2 regions of the Methylotuvimicrobium sp. genome follow, and region 2 is predicted to be linked to the other one. Evidence: riboswitches for the same ligand, from Rfam matches in the RefSeq annotation. Region 2 holds a riboswitch; the other holds the start of a gene.
What was found. Region 2 has a riboswitch for cobalamin ahead of ACRJJO_RS06245 (CbtB domain-containing protein). Riboswitches for the same ligand answer to the same signal wherever they lie in the genome.
Positions count from the first base shown of each region.

Region 1 (10,491 bases), on a different contig from region 2:
CGAATCATTGAGGCAAGTACTGGAGGATTCCAACCTGTTCGACCGGGTACATCCGAGCCAAGCCAATTTTATCCTCGCCCGTTTGGCGAAAATCGACGGCCAAGCTTTGCAGCGTCATCTGGAAAAAGCGCGAATCTTGATTCGCGTGTGCGACAATTTCGAAGGCCTGGATAAGCGCCATGTGCGCTTCGCGGTTAAGGATGCCGAATCGATCGCCCGGCTTGCCGAGTGTTTGCAACATGTTTGAATTGGCGGCGCTGGCCTATTTGATCGACCTGCGTTTCGGCGAATTCAGCACGACCCATCCGGTCGTGCTGATGGGCCGGTTTATCGAAGGGTATGAACGGCGTTATTACCGCGACAGTATTCTATCGGGCGCGATATTGGTCACCAGTCTATTGACCTTGACCCTGATCGTAAGCCTCTCGATCGTTTACGCCTGCCAAGCGTTACCGTATTGGCTCGCCCTACCCGTTTTGGCCATCATCGCATCGATGGGCCTTGCGATGCACATGCTCCATGTCAGCGTATCGGAACTATTAACCGCAAAACAGCCTCGGCTAGCCTTGCGTTACCTGGTGAGTCGCGATACCGAAGCAATGAGCGATAGCGAGGTCTATAAGGCGGCGATTGAAACCTGGGCCGAAAACCTCAGCGACGGCGTCATCGCACCGCTGTTTTATTTGGTCTTATTCGGCCTACCGGGCTTGGCCGTTTACAAAGCCGTCAATACTTTGGATTCGATGATCGCCTATAAAACCGACCGCTATCTTCATTTCGGCCGAGTCGCCGCCAAACTTGACGATCTCGCCAACTTCATCCCGGCCCGTTTGACGGCCTTGTTGATCATTTTAGTGTCGGCCGATAAAAAACGGGCCTGGCAATGCTTATGGCGGGACGCCGATAAACTGGAAAGCCCCAATGCCGGCCGGCCGATTGCCGCGATGGCGGGTGCCTTGGGCGTGGCATTGGGCGGCGATGCGATGTACCATGGCCGGCTAAAAACCAAACCGGCTCTCGGCGATGCCATCATGCCGGTCACTAAAACCACTCTATCGAAAGCATTGTCCATGAAAACACCCATTGATTTCACGATCCTCGGCCTATTGGCCGTTGGTTTCTTGCTGTCTTGATCAAGCAATGTCCGTTTATACCTCAGTCACAGCCGCACAACTGGACGCCTTTTTCGGCGCTTACGATCTCGGCCAGGTAGTCGATTCTGCCGGCATTCCCGATGGCATCGCGAACAGTCATTATGCGGTCGCGACCACGCAAGGCAACTATGTCCTGACCTTGTTCGAAGCACAGAATGACGAGGAACTAACCCCGGTGATCGAACTGCTGCAACGCTTAGGGGCACACAACCCGCTGTATCCGAATCCGCAGGCCGACCGACAAAACCGGCTATTGCGCAACCTCAACGGCAAGCCGGCACTGGTCTGTAAACGCTTGGCCGGCCGATCCATCGTTTCGCCCACGCTAGATCAATGCCGGCAAATCGGCGCGCAACTGGCCAGGCTGCATCTCGACACGCGGGATTGCACCTTTCCGATCGCAAGCCATCATGATGTTTTGTCGATCAAAGCCTTGTTCGAGCAAGTCGAGAGTCAACTGTCCGACGTGGATCTCGAATTGATTCTCGACGAACTGCAATTTCAGTCCGAACACGAACAACAAACGCTGCCCGGCGGCGTGATTCACGGCGACTTATTCCGGGATAATGCCTTATTCGCCGACGGACAAATCAGCGGCATACTCGATTTCTACAGTGCCTGTAGCGACCACTGGCTACGGGATATCGCGGTCTGCGCGAACGACTGGTGCCGAGACGACGGTATTTTCAATACGCAAAAATTAACCGCGCTGCTTTCGGGCTATGAAACCCTAAGGCCGTTATCGGCAATCGAACATCAGCATTGCAACCGCATGCTCAGAGCCGCCGCGTTGCGTTTTTGGCTGTCGCGCCTCGTACACCGCTACAGCAATCGCCCGGCCGCCCTGAGCCAACCCAAAGACCCGTTCGTTTTTAAAGACCTGCTCGTACAACATCGAAACGCCGCCCATGCCTGATCATCGCTATTCCGATGCCGAACGCGCCGCCATTTACCGCGCTATCTACGAGCGCCGCGATATGCGCCATTTTTTGCCCGACCCGGTCGAACCCGATAGATTAGCGCGCATCATCGCGGCGGCGCATCATGCCCCAAGCGTCGGCTTCATGCAGCCGTGGCGTTTCATCCGCATCACCCGTCCGGATTTACGCGAAGCCATACACGACCTGGTCGAGCAGGAACGCCTGCAAACCGCCCGCGCCTTGCAGGAGCGCGAAGACGAATTCATGCGCATCAAGGTCGAAGGCATCATGGAATGCGCCGAAATCCTCATCGCCTCGTTGAGCGACCGCCGCGAAGAACATATCTTCGGCCGACGCACACTGCCGGAAATGGACCTGGCCTCGTTATCCTGCGCGATCCAGAACATGTGGCTGGCCGCCCGAGCCGAAGGGCTGGGTTTAGGCTGGGTATCGATGTTCGAGCCGGAAGCGCTGAAACGATTATTGGCGATGCCCGACGACAGCCAACCGTTCGCGATTTTATGTCTGGGCCATGTCGAGCGCTTTTATAACGAACCACTATTGGAACAAGAGCAGTGGGCATCGCGCTTGGACCTAAACGATTGTTTATTTGAAAACGCCTGGAATAGACCATGCAAACTCACTTTTTGATCAAGCCGGTAGGGCACGTCCTCACCGCCGCGCTGCAAGACAAAATCGACCAAAAGACCAAACCCTTGGGCTCGCTGGGCCAATTGGAAGCACTGGCGTTGCACGTGGGCACTATCCAAAACACGTTATCGCCGACGCTGACAAACCCGGCTATCGTGATTTTTGCCGGCGACCACGGCATCGCAGCAAACGGCGTCAGCGCCTATCCGCAAAGCGTCACCGCACAAATGGTCGCCAATTTTTTGGCGGGCGGGGCCGCCATCAGCGTTTTCGCCAAGCACAACGGCCTCGACCTGTGGATCGTCGATGCCGGCGTCAATGCCGAACTCAGCCCGCACCCTAAATTAATCGATGCCAAAATCGGCAAAGGCACGCGTAATTTTTTAGATGAGCCGGCAATGACTGAGAGCGAATGCGCCCAAGCCATCCAGGCCGGCGCCGATATCGTGCAGGAACGCCACCATGCTGGATGCAATTGTATCGGCTTCGGCGAAATGGGTATCGGCAACACCTCGTCCGCCTCGTTGTTGATGCATTGTTTGACCTCCTTGCCGCTGGCGCAATGCGTCGGACGCGGCACCGGGCTGAGCGATGCGCAACTTAGCCATAAATTGTCGATATTGAATCAAGCCTTGGCACGGCACTCCGGCCAACGCGATCCATTGGCGGCATTAAGCGTCTTCGGCGGCTTTGAAATCGCGATGATGGCAGGGGCCTATTTGAAAGCCGCCGAATTGGGCATGTTGATCGTCGTCGACGGCTTTATCGCCGGCAGCGCATTGTTGGTTGCGGCGAAGTGCCATCCCGAAGTTTTGGATTATTGCGTATTCAGCCATGTCTCGGACGAACAAGGCCATCGCGCACTGCTCGATCACTTCGGCGCAAAAGCCTTGCTTGATCTTGAACTGCGCCTCGGCGAAGGCTCGGGCGCAGCGCTAGCCTATCCCTTAATAGTCTCGGCGGTTGCGATGCTGAACGAAATGGCCAGCTTTGCCGAAGCCGGTGTGGATGCGGGTTGAAATTGCAGCAATTCCCAGTTTGAGCAGTTTCGCCGATTTTAGGGTGTGGGGTATGCCTGTCGAGGAACGCCGTAAACCCATCCATGGGGGCTTGGCGGCAACTAAGCGCCAAGGATGGCGTGTATTAGGGCAATGCAGGAGCAATTGCCGAGGAGCAAAAATCTACCCATCCGCCGACATCCTCACCAAGCATACCCCGCACCCGTTTTTATACCTTTCGCACTTGAAATTTCGGCCTTGCCTAAGGAGGCACGAAAGGTATATTCTATAATTCAACCACCTTCCTTTTTCCGGCATTTGCCATACGCAACAAGGCTTACATCGTGTTGCTCGTGTTCATAATCAGCCGCCCGGTTTGTCATATTCTCAAGCAATCGATTTTATAAATTGTCGCAAGACAAAGTAGAATTAGACATGCCAAGAACATATCCCGCCTAATTCAAGCAAAACTTTCCATGCCTTCATTACACGATTTCCTTCTGGCCGTCGGCTTTTATACCCGGCTGCCCTGTCCTACCAAGCTCGATTATCGACGCTTGCCCTTTGCTTGTGCTTACCTGCCGTTGATCGGTTGGATGGTCGGCGGGTTTTCCGCATCGGTTTTTTGGGTCGCTTTGCAAATCTGGCCGCAAGACATTGCGGTCGTTATCGCCTTAATCGCCGGCATCTTGCTTACCGGGGCTTTTCACGAAGACGGTTTTGCCGATGTCTGCGACGGTTTCGGCGGGGGCTACGATAAACAGCGCATTCTGGACATCATGAAAGACTCGCAGATCGGCGCCTATGGCGCGCTCGGTTTGCTGTTGCTAATGCTGTTGAAATTCAAGCTTTTGGCCGGTTTACCGGCGCATCTTCCGCCGTTTGCTTTGCTGGCGGGGCACAGTATCAGCCGCTGGTTTCCGTTGTATTTGATGTTCCGCTACGACTACGCCCGCACGCAGCCTAGCAAATCGTCCGGCGCGGTATTCAAGCCCGATGCGAAAACCTTAGCCTTAGCAGGCATTCCGGCGTTGTTTCCCTTTGCCTTGCTGCCGCCACAGGCCTTGATTTCGCTGATACCGATGATGCTGATCACGCTGGGGCTCGGCCGCTATTTCCATCGTCATATCGGCGGCTATACCGGCGACTGTTTGGGGGCTAGCCAACAAATTACCGAAACCGTTTTTTATCTTTTCCTCGGCGCTCTATGGACATTTATTTGATTCGCCATACCCAAACCTCTGCCGCACAAGGCTTGTGTTACGGGCGATCCGACATTGCCTTGGCGGACAGCTTTGCCCAGGAGGCCGAAGCGCTTCGGCAAAAATTGCCTGAACTGTCCGAAGACTGCCGGTTTTATAGCAGCGCGCTCAGCCGCTGCAAACGCTTGGCCGACTCCCTGTCCGATGAGGTCGTCACCGACGAACGGCTCTTGGAGCTTGATTTCGGCGACTGGGAAGGCGTGTTTTTCAACGACATCGACGCAAAATCCCTAAACCATTGGACGCAAAGTTTCGTCGACTTCCCGCCGCCGAACGGCGAAAATTTTACCAATTTATGCCGCCGTGCCGGCAGTTTTTGGCAAGAGCTCATCGAGACCGAGCTTTCGCAAGCCGTCGTCGTGACCCATGCCGGCGTCATTCGCGCCCTACTGACCCATATCTTGAAGCTGTCGCCCGCCGCCGCCTTTCAATTCCGCGTCGATCATGGCTCTTTGCATAAATTTCAATATAGCCATCAATACACCTATATTCACTATCTCAACCTATGAAACCTTTAGCGATCTTCGGCACCAGCTCGGACGCCGGCAAAACCACGATAGCCATGGCCTTGTGCCGAATTTTTGCGGACCGGGGAATAAGCGTCGCGCCGTTCAAGGCGCAAAACGTCTCGAATAATTCGGCGGTGACCCCGGACGGCCGCGAAATCTCCCGCGCGCAATGCCTGCAAGCCGAGGCCGCGCGGGTCGAACCGAATCATTTGTTCAATCCCGTGCTGCTGAAATCGCACGGCAACGGTTCGGTGCAAGTGATCGTCAACGGCTTGGTCCATCAAAATCAAACTATCGCGGATTATTACGATTCGATAGGCGGACTTAAATTGCAGGTCGAAAAAGCCTTTACAACGCTCCGGCAGACTCATGACTTAGTCATCGCCGAAGGCGCGGGTTCCCCGGTCGAACTTAATCTATTGCATAAAGACTTATCGAACAGTTTTGTCGCCAATACCTTCGGCACCCAAAACATTCTGGTCGCCGACATCGAACGGGGCGGCGTCTTCGCGTCGATTTACGGCACGCTGGAATTGATGCATCCGATCATGCGCGAAAACTTGATCGGCGTCGTGATCAATAAATTCCGGGGCGATCGGCGTTTTTTCGACGACGGCGAAACGATCATTAAAGAGCGCTTCGGCGTACCGGTGCTCGGCGTATTGCCGTTCGAGCCGCTCAATATCGACATGGAAGATTCGCAATCGCTCAATAATTACCGACAACGCCTGAACGGCGTCAAGATTCGCATTGCCGCGATCGCCTATCCGGGTTTGAGCAATTATAACGATCTGGACGTGTTGATGGCCGACGAAGAGCTGCATGTCGAATTGATTCAAGCCTACCGCCCCTTGAGCGGCTTCGATATGGTGCTGTTACCGGGCAGCAAAACCGTGTTGCGCGATTTGAGATGGCTGAAAGAACAAGGCTTGTTCGCCGAAATCGAGCGTTTCGACAAAGCGGTGTTCGGTATTTGCGGCGGTTACCAGATGCTGTGCCGAATGCTGAATGACCCGGAGGCTATCGAGCATGACCGGCCCGGCAGCGAATCCGGATTCGGTTATATCGATGACGAGGTGCGTTATCAATACCCCAAGATCGTCCGGCGAGGAAGCTATGATCTGTTCGACTATCCGGCGTTGACCGGCTATGAAATTCATTGTGGGCGCATGAATCAATATTCGCTTTATTATCGGCAAGGCGCAGTCGCCGGCACGCATGTGCATGGCATATTCGACAACGACGATTTTCGAACCGCTTATTTCAAAGCCCTACATACCGATTATCGGGGTTATGCCTACGCCGGCTACCGCGACGCCCAAATTCAAGGCTTTGCCGACCGGGTCGAGGCCAATCTGGATTTGTCATTGATCCTGGAAGCCTTACAGGAGCCATCATGAAGACTTTATTCATCGGCGGCGTCAAGAGCGGTAAATCGCGCTTGGCGGAAGACTATGTTTTACAGCGAAACGGGGGGGAAAAACCCTATTACCTGGCGACGACCGAATTTTTCGACGATGAAATGAAGGCCCGGGTGGCCGTTCACCAACAGCGCCGGCAGGATTCGTTCATTACGGTCGAAGAACCGGTTAAGCTGCTCGCCGCACTACAAGGCTTAGACCGTCCGGTATTGGTCGAGTGCGTGTCGATGTGGCTGAACAACGCCTTGTATCATCAAATTCCCGAATCCGACATTCTGCAGGAATTGGACGCCGTGTTGCAGCTTCCCGTCGAATTGGTCTTGATTCATAACGAGGTGGGCCTCGGCGTTATCCCCGACAACCGCTTGGCCCGGCAATTCATCGATTTATCGGGCAAAGCCGCGCAATTAATGGGCAGGCATTGCGATCGAGTCTTTTTTTGCAGCGCCGGCTTGAAATTACAGATGAAATAAGGGTCTGGCCGCGAATAACTTATTCCGCATGCCGCGCGCGGGGCGGGTTATGTAACCCGCCCCGAACGTTTTGGTTTGCTTTGACCACAGTTAAAACGGTTAAGGACGGAGTTGCAAACTCCGTCCTGCCTAATAAATAGATTTAATCCTCTATATTTTTCTTGCACTTGCATTCAGCCGGCAAATCCCTATAATGCCCTCCTTGCTTTCAGGTGCCCCGCCCTAGAATCGACAGGTCGATTCTAGGGCGGGGTTAAACGGGAAGCCGGTCAGGTCATCAAGCCAAAGCCGGCGCTGCCCCCGCAACGGTAGATAAGTAAAGAATCATCAATTTGCCACTGTGTGCAATGACATGGGAAGGCGATGATTCAGGCCAATGGCCACTTATGAGCCCGGAGACCGGCCCGATAGCGATTCGATACAGCGGAGGGCTGTTAACGAAACGGTCGAGCCATGCTCCGCCTTTTCGCCGCAGGCCCTTGCGTTGTAATTCTACAACCTTTCATGCGCGGGCGGCGCAGAGGACATCATGCGAACATTCTTTCTAAGCCCATTGCTATTCATCGGCTTCCATATTCCGGCTTTGGCCGACTCGACCGCGGGCGAGACACCGTTACATTTACCTGAAATGCTGATCACGGCAACTCGGTCGGACAGTCCCAAAGAACATCTGGCAACCGCCAGCACCGTCTATACGCGAAAAGACATCGAACGCCTTCAGGTCAACACCTTACCGGAATTGCTAAGAGGCTCAACCGGCCTCGATATCACGCAACAAGGTGGATACGGTAAAAACTCCAGCGTCTTCATACGCGGCACAGGTTCCGGCCATGTCTTGGTCTTGGTCGACGGCATCCGCTTCGGTTCGGTAACCTCCGGCACCTCGCCGTTCGAACTGTTGCCGATCGATCAGATCGAACGCGTCGAGATCATTCGAGGTCCGCAATCCAGCCTTTGGGGGGCCGAAGCCTTGGGCGGCGTTATCCAAATTTTTACCCGTAAAGGCGCGCAAGAAGAAAAACCGACGATCACGATCGATGCCGGCGGCGGTTCGTTTAATACCGCCAAAGCCTCCGGCACGATCAGCGGGCGTTATCAAAATAGCTGGTACACCCTCGGCGCGTCGCATTTCAATTCGCAAGGCTTCGATGCGCGACAACCGACTGCCGGGGTGGATGAGCCCGATAAAGACGGTTTCTACAACACCGGGCTCAACGCACGCTTGGGCCACCACTTCGATAATAATGCCGAGTTGGAAGCCACCTACATGCGCTCGGAAGGTCGTAATGACTTCGACGGAACCCCGAATAAAATGGAATTCGTCAATCAGGTCATCGGCCTGAGTGGCGCTATCGATGTCATCGACAACTGGCGCTCGACCTTACGGTTAGGGCAAAGCCGAGACGATGCCGACAATTTCAGCCAGGACGGCTCGTTTTTCAGCCGTTTCGACAGCACGCGTTGGAATGCCAGTTGGTTAAATGCGGTTAAATTGTCGGACGATCATCAACTGACGCTCGGGGCCGATTACCGTTTGGATGAAGCGAATAGCACGACAGATTACACCGAGCTATCGCGTTACGATGTCGGAGTGTTCGGCGAATGGCACGGACGATTCTTCGACAACCATTATCTCAATGGTTCTATTCGTTGGGATGAAAACGAAGCCTTCGGCGACTTCGTCACCGGCAGCATCGGCTGGCGCGCCAATTGGGATTACGGCATCAGTACATTCGCCAATTTCGGCAACGGTTTCAAGGCTCCAAGCTTCAACCAACTCTATTGGCCCGGCTTCGGCAACCCCAACTTGATGGCCGAAGAATCGAAATCGGTCGAAGTCGGACTCGCGGGCAACCATGACTGGCTACAGTGGGAGATTCGCGCTTATCATACCAACCTGGATAATTTGATCGTCTATGTCTTTGATCCGGCGAATTTTAGCTTATCCGCCGAAAATATCGGCAAGGCCCAAATCGACGGTCTCGAAGCCGAAATCAGCACACAAGTTTTCGGTTGGAACGCCAAACTAGGCATGAATTTGCTCCGTCCGGTCGACCGGGAAACGAATAATCGTCTGCCACGCCGCACCGATAGAATGTTATCATTCGATCTATCCAGATCGTTCGGGCCCGTCGACGTCGGTGCTTTGCTATTAGCCGAGGGCTATCGCTACGACGATGCCGCTAATACGACCAAAGTCGGCGGTTATGCGACCGTCGATTTACGCTCGGCCTATCACATCAATAAAAACTGGACCATTAGCGCTCAATTGAATAATTTGCTGGATAAACAATACCAATTGGTCGATACCTACAACACGGCCGATCGCAACTTTTTCGTTTCGATTCGCTATAATATCTAAAACTTAATTTTTCTGGAGAAATAACGATGAATATCGCACAACGTTTACCTGTCCAAAACTTACCGATTCAACCCGGCGCGATTGCTTTGATGTTGTTGATGGTGGCCACGCGCTCTAGCCATATCGGCACGCCATTTCAACTCCCCGACGCCTCTTTAGCGGTATTTTTTCTGGCCGGGCTTTGGTTCGGCGGCAACCGTTTTTTTGCCGTTTTATTGGCCGAAGCGGCATTGATCGATTTTGTCGTGATTCAATTCTTCGGCGTCAGCAGTTTTTGCGTTTCACCGGCCTATGTCTTTTTGATTCCGACCTATGCCGCAGTCTGGTTTGGCGGAAAAATGTGTGGCCAATTCAAAGAGCTGAACTCTTCGGTGCTATTGAAACAATTCGCAATTCTGCTCGCGGCAACGACGCTTGCGTTTTTGATTTCCGAATTCAGCTTCTATTTGTTGTCCGGACGTCACGATGCGTTGGACTGGTCTGAAAAACTGAGCAAAATGGCGAATTTCTACCCGGCCTATATCAAATCGACGTTGATCTATGCGACCGCGATTTTCGGCGTAGTTGCATTGCTGAAATCCTTGCCGATTTTCAGTGAAGATCATAAAGGGGCTTGACTCTACACCCTTTGCTAGCCCTTTTTCGGCCTGGAAATCGGGATCAGGGGATCGCTCCCACAATAGAATAGTCATCGTTCCTACGCTCTGCGTCACTGCCATTAAGTTAAGCCGTTCGTGGTGA
Region 1 is NZ_JBNGHF010000076.1:5,588-16,078, forward strand. It holds gene ACRJJO_RS20530 (aminotransferase class I/II-fold pyridoxal phosphate-dependent enzyme) at 1-247, shown strand, start outside; gene cbiB (adenosylcobinamide-phosphate synthase CbiB) at 240-1,133, shown strand; gene ACRJJO_RS20540 (homoserine kinase) at 1,141-2,070, shown strand; gene bluB (5,6-dimethylbenzimidazole synthase) at 2,063-2,725, shown strand; gene cobT (nicotinate-nucleotide--dimethylbenzimidazole phosphoribosyltransferase) at 2,707-3,744, shown strand; gene cobS (adenosylcobinamide-GDP ribazoletransferase) at 4,200-4,946, shown strand; gene cobC (alpha-ribazole phosphatase) at 4,931-5,494, shown strand; gene ACRJJO_RS20565 (cobyric acid synthase) at 5,491-6,894, shown strand; gene ACRJJO_RS20570 (bifunctional adenosylcobinamide kinase/adenosylcobinamide-phosphate guanylyltransferase) at 6,891-7,388, shown strand; cobalamin riboswitch at 7,582-7,810, shown strand; gene ACRJJO_RS20575 (TonB-dependent receptor domain-containing protein) at 7,918-9,750, shown strand; gene ACRJJO_RS20580 (hypothetical protein) at 9,777-10,367, shown strand.
Region 1: linked by a shared signal. The riboswitch ahead of ACRJJO_RS20575 (TonB-dependent receptor domain-containing protein) and the one ahead of ACRJJO_RS06245 (CbtB domain-containing protein) in region 2 are both predicted to bind cobalamin.

Region 2 (10,491 bases):
AAAGTCGCGATTTAAGTGGTGCTCTTCATTTCATGCAACTGAATGTTGATCAGTTTAATCGTAGCCATGATTCCGGAAAATACTTGATTGACGTGGACGCCGCGGGTTTTGCGTAATTCATTGCCGCAATTCCAGGTTATTACACATTCGGTCAGTGCATTGGCATGGCCGCCCTTCGGTATGCGGATTTCATAGTCAGCCAGTTCGGGTAATCGGTAGTCGTATTTTTTAAGCACCTTACTGATGGCGTCGATGAAGGCATCGAAGCCGCCGCTACCGGCGCCGGTAGCTTGGTGGTTTTCGCCTTGGATTTCAACGCGAAGGCTGACCGTGGACTGGAGGTCCAAGCCGCTATTCAAGGAACAATTCAGTAATTTTATATGTTGATAGCTCTTGCTTTCGAGAACATCGGCGATGATGAACGGCAAATCATCGGTCGTGATGGTTTGTTTGGAGTCGCCTAGGCTAACGATGCGTGCAAGAACTTTCTTCTGGTCTTCTTCGGAAAGTTCGAGTTCGAGCCGTTCGAGATTTTTTTTCAGCGAAGCCTTGCCGCTCATTTTGCCTAAGGCATAACTATGGGTGCGGGAAAAGCGTTCGGGTCCCAGCCGGGTTTTGTATAGACCGCCTTTTTGGTCGCCGTCGGCATGGATGCCTGCGGTCTGTGTAAAGACATCGGCACCCACGATCGGGGCATTTGCGGCAACACGCTTGCCGGAAAAGTTTTCCACCATGTTGCTGATGCGTACCAAATGACTTTCGTCGATCGACAAATGCATGTTCATTTTATCGCGGAGGACCACGGCGACTTCGGCTAGCGAAGCGTTTCCGGCGCGTTCGCCCAAGCAATTGATGGTGCAATGTACGGCGCTGATGCCGGCCCTAACTGCGGCCATGACATTGGCAGTCGCCAAACCGTAATCGTTGTGCGGATGAAAATCGAACAATAAATCCGGATAGCGCCCGCACATATCGCTGAAGCTGTTGAAAACTTCGTCCGGGGACATAACGCCCAAGGTATCCGGCAGCATGAAGTGACTAACCGGGCTATTCCGTAAGCGGTCCACGAGCCCATAGACATAAGCGGGACTGTCTTTGTAGCCGTTCGACCAGTCTTCCAGATAAATGTTGATTTTTAGGCCTTGTTCGTGAGCATAGTTGATGGTTTTTAATACTTCAGCGCTGTGTTGTTCGAGCGTCTTGCCGAGTTGTTCGCGGCAGTGTTTTTCGCTGCCTTTGGCAAGCAAGTTGATGACCGATCCGCCCGTAGATAGAATCCAATCGACACTGCGCGTATGATCGACAAAACCCAATACTTCGACGCGGTCGGCGAAGCCTTCTTGCCGGGCCCATTGGTTGATTTGGCTGACGGCCTCTTTTTCACCTTCCGACACTCGAGCCGAAGCGACTTCGATTCGGTCGACGCGCAAAAACTGCAATAAGGCTTTGGCGATGCTCACTTTTTCCGTCGGTGTGAAGGCGACACCTTGCGTTTGCTCGCCGTCACGCAGCGTAGTGTCCATCAACTGAATGTGTCTTGACTCTATTGACATGATTTTCGCCTGTGATTTCGATGCGAGTTAATGGATTGAATGATGAAGGCCAAAGCCGGTGCCTTCGTTTATATTCTTCGACAGGCAGACACACCTCCAATAAAGTCGAACGAAAAGCACAAGATACACTAAACCGCCTATTTTCCCCTAAAAGCACTTCATTTTGCAATTGTGAATCGACGCATGAAATGGAGTGCAACGGCATAATCGTATTTTTCGCTCCCTTAATTGTTTTTTCAGACTTGCAATATCCCGGCGCCTCCTAAGGCACTGCTGAAATTTGAAGTGCGAAAGGTATAAATTCGTCAGTATAACCATGAAGCACATGAAGTATTTCAATAGAATACCTAAATATTCCCTCTAACCTCTTGGATAAACGAAAGTTCTATACAAATGAATCAACTTCTTATTCTTCATGATTTTCAGGGTGAAATGCTTTTTTTAGTTATGCGTTGTTTGCTCAGATTAGGCGTTAGGTATTAGTGGTCTCAATACTATTTAAATTGGGTCAATAAGCTTGAATGCGTTGTGTCGGGTTGCATAATTTAGCCGCTAGAGCACAAAATCTAGTCTACACTCTATGTGGGAAATTATTTGTTAATCAATTAAATTATCAAAATTACAAAGAGTTGTTGTTAAATAAAAATAATAAAAACTCATTTCTAAAGCTAGCTTTAGCCTAAGCAGAATGGCTTTGTTAGGCTTTCACTAAACCAGTAACCGCCTTGGTAAAGTCGTTTATTTGTAATTTAGAGGATAACAGCCGTTTTGAATACACTACTCAATCGATCAAGCAAGCAAGATCCTTATCAAACGACTTTAGGTCGAGGCCGATTTTTTAAGGATTTTATGCTGCTATTTATACCCGTTTGCTTTTTAGTCGTGGCAGGTACTTTGTTGTTGGGCGAATCGCGCATTGATGCTGAGTTATCTATGCTGATGGCCGACGAAACAATTTTTGTTGAGCTGGGACAAGGGCGCTTGGATCAAGATCTGGCCGTTCCGATAGGTCATTTGATGAGTTTAATCAATGAAAACCCGGTTCTCAGGGTTTATCAAGCCCCGAATGGCTCGGACGCGCGCTCGATGCAAGACGCATTTTTTTCGTTGATGTCGCGTAACCCGATTTACGACAAAGTACGCTGGATCGACGAACAAGGAATGGAGCAAGTGCGAGTCAATAACAGAAGAGGGCGCCCGATCGTCGTTCCTCGCAACGAATTACAGGCTAAAGACGAGCGCTATTTTTTTACCGAGACCATGTTGCTGAATCAAGGGGAGATCTATATTTCCCCGCTCGATTTGAATATGGACGACGGCCGTATCGAGATTCCTTACAAGCCGACGATAAGGGTCTCAAGCCCAGTGTTTGATGAATTAGGTAAGCCTCGAGGCATTCTCATCATTAACATAATGGCAAAATCAATGCTGGATGCTTTCGTCCACAGCGCCGGCCCCGCCGTTGACAGGTTGATGTTGGTCAATGACGAGGGCTATTGGCTAAAAAGCCCCAATGCACAGGATGAATGGGGCTTCATGTTTCAACGGGAAGCGACTCTTGCTACACGAAATCCTCGAGTATGGGATGCGATAACCCGGCAGAAAAAAGGCCAGATTAAACTTGACGACGGTCTTTGGACATGGAGTTCCGTTTCGCTATCGCCCAAACAAAATGTCCGGCTATCGCACAGCATACATTGGAAAGTGATTAGCCATTTACCAATGGAAAAATTATCGGTGTTGGAAAAAAACGTTTGGTCGGCTAAGATCGCGAGCGCTTCGGTGATCTTGCTATTGTTTGCGATAGGTATCTGGCGTCTAATTCAGGCAAAATCGGCGCGGGCTCTGGCCGAGAAGGAAGCGGCTCTGGCGAGGGGCGAAGCGGAATCAGCGACGCGTTTACAAGAGGCTCAAGCGTGTTTTCGGATGTTGTTCGAAGCAAATGCCAGCGGCTTGTTGGTCGTCGATGCCGAAGGAAAAATAGTCATGGCTAACCCTGCCTTCGAGAGCCTATTCGGCTATCAAGTATCGGAAGTGGTCAACCGACCCGTGGAAATATTGCTTCCCGAAAAGTTTCGTTCACGCCATGCCAGGCAACGTAAAGATTATTTACAAAACCCAACGACTCGGGCGATGGGGGCGGGGAGAGATTTATACGGGACACGCAAGAACGGCTCTATATTTCCGATAGAAATCGGCTTGAGCCCCTTCCGGAGCGATAACCAAGTTTTTGTCGTGGCGACCATTGTCGATATATCCGAACGCAAGCGGATCCAAGATGCTTTGCTGCAAATGAATGAAACCTTGGAGCGAAACGTGGCCGAGCGTACGGCGGAATTACAAGCGGCAAAACAGGAGGCCGAGCGGCTTGCCAGTGTCAAAGGCAACTTTTTGGCCAATATGAGCCATGAAATACGGACTCCAATGAACGCGATACTTGGATTTGCCTATTTACTGGAAAAAGCCGATCTGGGAGTCGATGAGCTTAATTTGGTGAAGAAAATTCGTATAGCCGGCCGGTCCTTGCTCGGAATCATCAACGATATTCTGGATTTTTCCAAAATAGAATCGGGGCGTCTTGAAATCGAGCATGCGCCATTTCGGTTGAGCGATGTGTTGGACAACGTAGCCACGCTGATGTCGGCGATTGAATGCAGCAATAAAGTCGAATTGATTATGGGGCCGGCGCCGGAAGGCATCGAGCTTCTGCGCGGCGATGCGCTTCGGCTCGAACAAATATTGGTCAATTTGACCAGTAATGCGCTTAAATTCACAAAGCGGGGAAGCGTTACGATCTCCGTCATCAAATTGCCGCCTAAAGATGGCCAGGATTATCTACGTTTCAGCGTCCGCGATACCGGCATTGGTATTCCTATTGAAAAACAAGCGGAAATTTTTAATGCATTTTCTCAAGAAGACACGTCGACGACACGCCGTTTCGGCGGAACAGGGTTGGGTTTAACGATATGCCGGCATTTGGCGCAAATGATGGGCGGAGAACTCGGCGTCAACAGCGAACTCGGGCAAGGTAGTGAGTTTTGGTTGATGCTGCCGATAGAGCTGGTCGAGCCGCAAGAGTATGTGCATCCGTCCATCGCGTTTCAAAAAGTATTGATCGCCGACGATCATCCCATGGCTAGAGAGATGTTGGCGGCAACGGTGCGTAGCTTAGGCTGGACTCCCGAGGTCGTTGAGTCGGGCGAAGAGGCTGTGGAGCGTGTTATCGAACGGGCACGGAATAATAAACTCCCCGATATTTTATTATTGGATTGGTGTATGCCCGGCGTCAATGGGCTCGAAGCTGGTATACGCATAAGACAAGAGCTTGGCGATATTGCCGATGTTCCGATTATCGTTATTGCCACGGCTCATGACCGCGATGCATTGCTACGCGAACCGGATGTGGCAATAGCCGATGCCGTCTTACGTAAACCGATTACTGCTTCTTCACTCTATAATGCCGTATCCGATGCCAAGCAGCGGCGTCAAGGCGAAAGGTCTACACAGCATAATAAAACTACGCCATCCGAAAAACGAATCAACGGCTTAAGGGTGTTATTGGTCGATGATAGTGAAATTAACCGTGATATGGCAAGGCGTATTTTGGAAGCCGAAGGAGCTACCGTTTATTTGGCAGACGACGGTCATGCGGCCTTAGAATGGTTAAGACTGAATCCGGATTTGGCCGACGTGGTGCTGATGGATGTACAAATGCCGCTCATGGATGGTTATGAAGCGACCCGGCAAATTCGTGAAGTCCTTGGCTTGACTCTGTTGCCTATCGTGGCGCTGACCGCCGGTGCATTCAAGAATCAACAGGCTGCAGCGCTCAATGCCGGGATGAATGGATTCATTGCCAAACCGTTCGATGTCGAGGAATTAATCGCTTATCTGCAACAATACGTTACCGGATTACGAGTAACGGCTGATTCAAAGAATGAGCCGGTCGCTTCAGCTAAGACAGCCGACTCACAGCTTCCCATGATAGATATAGACAGAGGCCTACATAATTGGGGCGACGCCGCAACTTATTATAAATACTTACAAAAGTTTGCCGAATCGCACGGACATGACGGAGACGAAGTTGCCAAAATGATGGCTCAAGGCGAGCGGGAAAGTGCTCTTGCCTTGGCGCATAAATTGAAAGGGACGGCAGGAAACTTGGCGCTGATACAAGTATGGAAGTTGGCTGAAAAGATTGAGTCTAAGCTTTTAGAAGAAGGAGCTACGTTAGATGAGTCGATTCAACAGTTGCAGATTTTATTGAACGATACGTTGCGCGAAATCGGCCGTCTGAATGGTAAAGATAAGTAAAATGATACGATGTTGCCGAACCAGTATTGCTCGAGCTTGAAAAAACTTTGCCTCGGCAGATGCTGAAACCCTTCCATGGGGGCTTGACGGCAGCTAAGCGCCAAGGATGGCGTGTATTAGGGCAATGCAGGAGCAATTGCCGAGGAGCAAAAATCTGCACCTGCTGCCGACATCCCCGCTAACCGCACCCCATACCTTCATAAAGTTAGCATGTAGCCCGTATGTAGCGTAGCGGAATACGGGACTGGCGTGGCACCGAATATCCCGGATTGCGCTACGCTTCATTCGGGCTACGCTGTTTAAGATCGCCGGAGGTTAGTGATACATCACAGGAAAAAGTGCGATATCGAAGACAATGCGTCTGATGATAACGGTGATTTTTAATAAACCGAAAGGCTTAACTATGGCAGCCCTTGGGGTTGCTAATGACCGTCAAGCCCCCCGCTTTGCGGGGGGATATTACTTGCGCGACCCGACGCCGCGGTAATGCCGGGGACGATTTGAAAATAGATACCCGATTGCATCAAGGTTTCGACTTCTTTGCCGCCCGGCTAAATATGAAAGGATCGCCGGCGCCGACAAACCAGACTTTCGCTAATCCGGTTAGTGAAAAAATCCTGCGGCTTGTTGCGGGTTGAACGGAAAATAAGTGTGCAGATAAGAGGCTTGCAACGATCCCACGCGGAAAAATTTTTCGCCTTGGCTGCGGTTACGTTGCGGGACCGATACGGTCAAGGCTTCCATATCGGTTTCAAGGAGCGAATGATGAAAGCTATGGCCTCGGATTTTTCCATGCTCCAGATGTAAACTGTGCATGCCCAGGTTAACCAACCTGTTTTGCATTCTGGCGCTGCCCGGCAATAAGCCTACCATCGCGGCCGGTTGTCCCTGTTTGTCGGTCAGCGTTTCCAACAGATATAAAAAACCGCCGCATTCGGCGTAAATCGGTTTGCCGGCGCGGTGATAGTCATGCAAGGCCTGTTTCATCGCGCGATTATCGGCGAGGGCCGCTAGATGCAGTTCGGGATAGCCGCCCGGCAGATAGAGGCTATCGACCTCCGGCAATTTGGCGTCGGTCAACGGCGAGAAGAAACGCAGCTCGGCGCCCATGGCCTGCAAGCAATCGAGGTTGGCCTGGTAGATGAATGAAAAGGCCGCGTCGCGGGCGATGCCGATACGTTTGCCGGCAAGAAGGCGCGGCGTCGGCGTCGTTGCCGCCGGGGCAAAGTCAACCGGTTCGGGCAAGCGGCATGGCGCGGATTCGGTCAATAATTCTGCGGCTCGCGCCAGTCTTCGGTCCAAGTCGCCGATCTCGTCCGCTTGCAGTAAACCCAAATGCCGCGACGGCAAAGCGATATCCGCGTCTTTAGATAGGGCTGCCAGCAAGGGCATGTCTTCGGGCAGCGCTTCTTGCAGTAATCCGGCATGGCCTGTACTGCCGACTTTGTTGGCGATGACGCCGGCAAACCTTAGGTTCGGTCGGTAATGAGCCAAACCATAGGCGACGGCGGCAAAGGTTTGCGCCATGCCTTGCGCGTCGATCACAGCGGCGACCGGGACCGACAGCGCTTGCGCCAGATCGGCGCTGCTGCTGTCCCCATCGTAGAGGCCCATTACCCCTTCGATCAAGATGACATCGGATTTGGCGGCGGCGCGATAGAGCAAGTCGCGGCAATGCGCCTCGCCCATCATCCACAAATCCAATTGATAGACCGGCCGTCCCGAGGCATGAGCCAAAATCTGCGGATCGATGAAATCCGGGCCGGTTTTGAATATGCTGACCTTGCGGTTTTGACTTCGGTGATAGGCAGCCAAAGCGGCGGTTAGGGTCGTCTTGCCTTGGCCGGAGGCGGGCGCGCTGATCAGCATGGCCGGACAATGGCGGACGGATGGGCTAGTGTTCATGATCAGAGTTTGAGTTTGGTCAAGGTAAATCCGGCCAAGGCGCCGAGGCTGAGCCAGAATAGGGCATTGCTGAAGGCGGACATCACTACGAAGCGTTGCCAGCCGTCTTCCGGTTGCCACTCATGCTCGGAGCCGGTTGCGGGCGCTTCGAATTGTTCCGCGGCTAAAATCAGAGGTTGCGTCAGATAATACTGTAAGACGCCGAGCAGCAGGCCGGACAGGATTCCGGCTGTCAATGCGGCGCTATGGCGTCCGTCGTGTGCGGCATTATGAATGTAGTTGTTGGCGTCTTGCATAAAGCCGAGGCCTAGAATCACGGTCAAGCCCAATACGATGGCGCTGAAGCTCGGGAGAAATTTAGCGGAGTAAACGACGGAAGAGCCGGCGAGTGTTTTCATGGTGATTGTCCTTCCCAAGTCTGATTGACGGAAAAACGGAGGGGAAGACAAACCAAAAAAGATTTTGACAGATCGCCCGCCGCAATACTGTTCTTTAAGTTTTAGGGCCTGTCTCCGGGCTCGTGAAAAATCACCTACCGTTGCGGGGGCAGCGCCGGCCTTTAACCGGCTTCCAGTTTCACCCGCGCAGTGCGGGAACCGTAAAACAAGCTGCGGATTATAGGTTACTCGTTAAAGCTGCGCAAATGGTTATCAGCTTCGGCTTGTACGACGAAATGCCCGGCATACTTGAACGGCTGAGCGATAATTTCGGTTTGTGCCATCAGCCTTCCGTACGGATCGTAGGCGTAGCTGTTGACGATTTGAGGTTTTGATCGGTGATCGCGACGGTGTGCCCGGTGCCGTCGAAGTGTAGGTGTAGAGTTGGTTTGTACTGGCATCGATGTTGGCTTTTTCACTATAATGGGTTTGTATTTTTCACCTCTATAAAATTTTAGAGGCGACAACTAGCCTGACACAGGGGGATTGCCTCGAGTAGTTACGATAAATTAATGCCTTCTTTCGTCAGCTAACTTTTAATAAATCAGATCTTCGGTACTTATAACTCGACTACAAACTCTAACAGATCGGGCGACTCCAAGAAATATCCGTCGCCATAAGTTACCTCCACATAAGGCTTTCCATTCTGCATAATCCCCATTGTGTCGACAGACCGAATCTAAAAGAGATCACCCTTTAAAATGGATACAGTACCACCCTTGCAAAACACATTTCCAGCGCGTTGCCTTACGCATATTTGACGCGACTCATTAACGGAAACCCGATATATAACGCGCATCATATCGAAGAATTGATCTGGAGAAATACCGTTCAAACGTTGATCGATCTTTTCAATAACAAGAAAATCCAGAAGAAATCGCTCAACGTCAATAAATTCATTTGCACCATTTTCCATTGAGGCAAACCATCTAAGCCACAGATCATTGCTACAAGCAATCCATCGATACATCAAGTCAGTCAAATAAATCACTTTAATTTCCTCCGGTCCGCTGTGCGCCTGGGCGAGTAGCATCAATGATGTCTCGACTACTCACAGGGACAGCATCCTTTGAAACCCTCGTTATTCCCTTCGGTAACGTATCGGAAACTGTGCGTCCTAATTTGTTTACTGCACCCTTAATCAAACTTCCAGCCTTGCTAACCGGCAATGCAAATCCAATTGCAATATCAAAAGCATCCTGCTGAAATTGAGCGATTTGAGCTTGGGAGATGCCGATTCGCTCAGCACTAAACCCATTTGGATCAACAAACATAATGGGATTCCCACCCACATACGCATACAGATTCAATCCGCCTTCGAATCCGATCGGGTCTTCGCTGATAAACCGGCCGATGTCGGCATCATAATACCGAGCGCGCATGTAGTAAAGATTATCGGCTTCGGCTTGTACGCCAAATTATCCGGCGTATTTGAACGGTTGCGGTATCGTTTCGCTTTCCGCCATCAGCCTGCCGTACGTGTCGTAGGCGTAGCTATTGACGATCTGACGATTTTGATTGGTGATCGCGACCGTGTGCCCGGTGCCGTCGAAGTGGTAGGTGTAGAGTTGGTTGGTACTGGCATCGACAAAGCCGATGAGTCCGTGGCCGTAGATATAGTAGCGGGTGATTTGGTTACTGTTATTGACTTCGGCGAGCAGATTGCCGGCGGCGTCGTAGATGTATTTTGTGGTGGTGCCGCTGCGCGTCGCTCTGATGCGGTTGCCGGTGCCGTCATAGACGTACTGGTCGTTGCCGCGTTGGATCAGCCGGTGGGCGCGGTCGAAGGTAAAATTCGTGCTGTTTTTGTTTTGCTGCCGGCCTTCGTGGTCGTAGCTGAAGGTTGCCTGGGTCGTTCCGTTCAGTTGCGTGGCGAGCAGCCGGTTCTTTTGTGCATTGTAGGTATGGCCTTGGCTCCGGTTGATCAGCGCTTCCGGTTTTTTCGGTTCTTCGACCACAGCTTTGATCCGGTTGCCGTTGTTGTCGAGGGTGTATTGGTAATCGGCCAGGGTTTGGCCGACGGCGCTGTGTTGAATGCCGGTCAACCGGTCGGCTTTGTCCAGGGTGTAATTGGTGACGCTGCCATTAAATAGGTCGGTCTGTTCCATCCGGCCTGCGGCATCGTATTGGTAGGTCGTGGCCGGCGTGCCGCCGAACAAAAGAGAGCTGAATACATTTTAAAGCAACTGCTATTGATAGAGCCGCTTAATTTTGAACAGGACAAGATTATCATAGCCTTGGAGTAGGTTTGATAGCTTTTGCAAAAAGAAAGACTTGACCCT
Region 2 is NZ_JBNGHF010000008.1:113,049-123,539, forward strand. It holds gene ACRJJO_RS06225 (alpha-isopropylmalate synthase regulatory domain-containing protein) at 12-1,553, opposite strand; gene ACRJJO_RS06230 (response regulator) at 2,322-5,867, shown strand; partial or broken gene ACRJJO_RS06235 (SAM-dependent methyltransferase) at 6,329-6,438, opposite strand; gene ACRJJO_RS06240 (cobyrinate a,c-diamide synthase) at 6,471-7,772, opposite strand; gene ACRJJO_RS06245 (CbtB domain-containing protein) at 7,775-8,170, opposite strand; cobalamin riboswitch at 8,259-8,388, opposite strand; gene ACRJJO_RS06250 (hypothetical protein) at 8,889-9,200, opposite strand; partial or broken gene ACRJJO_RS06255 (RHS repeat-associated core domain-containing protein) at 9,202-9,600, opposite strand; gene ACRJJO_RS06260 (hypothetical protein) at 9,628-10,317, opposite strand.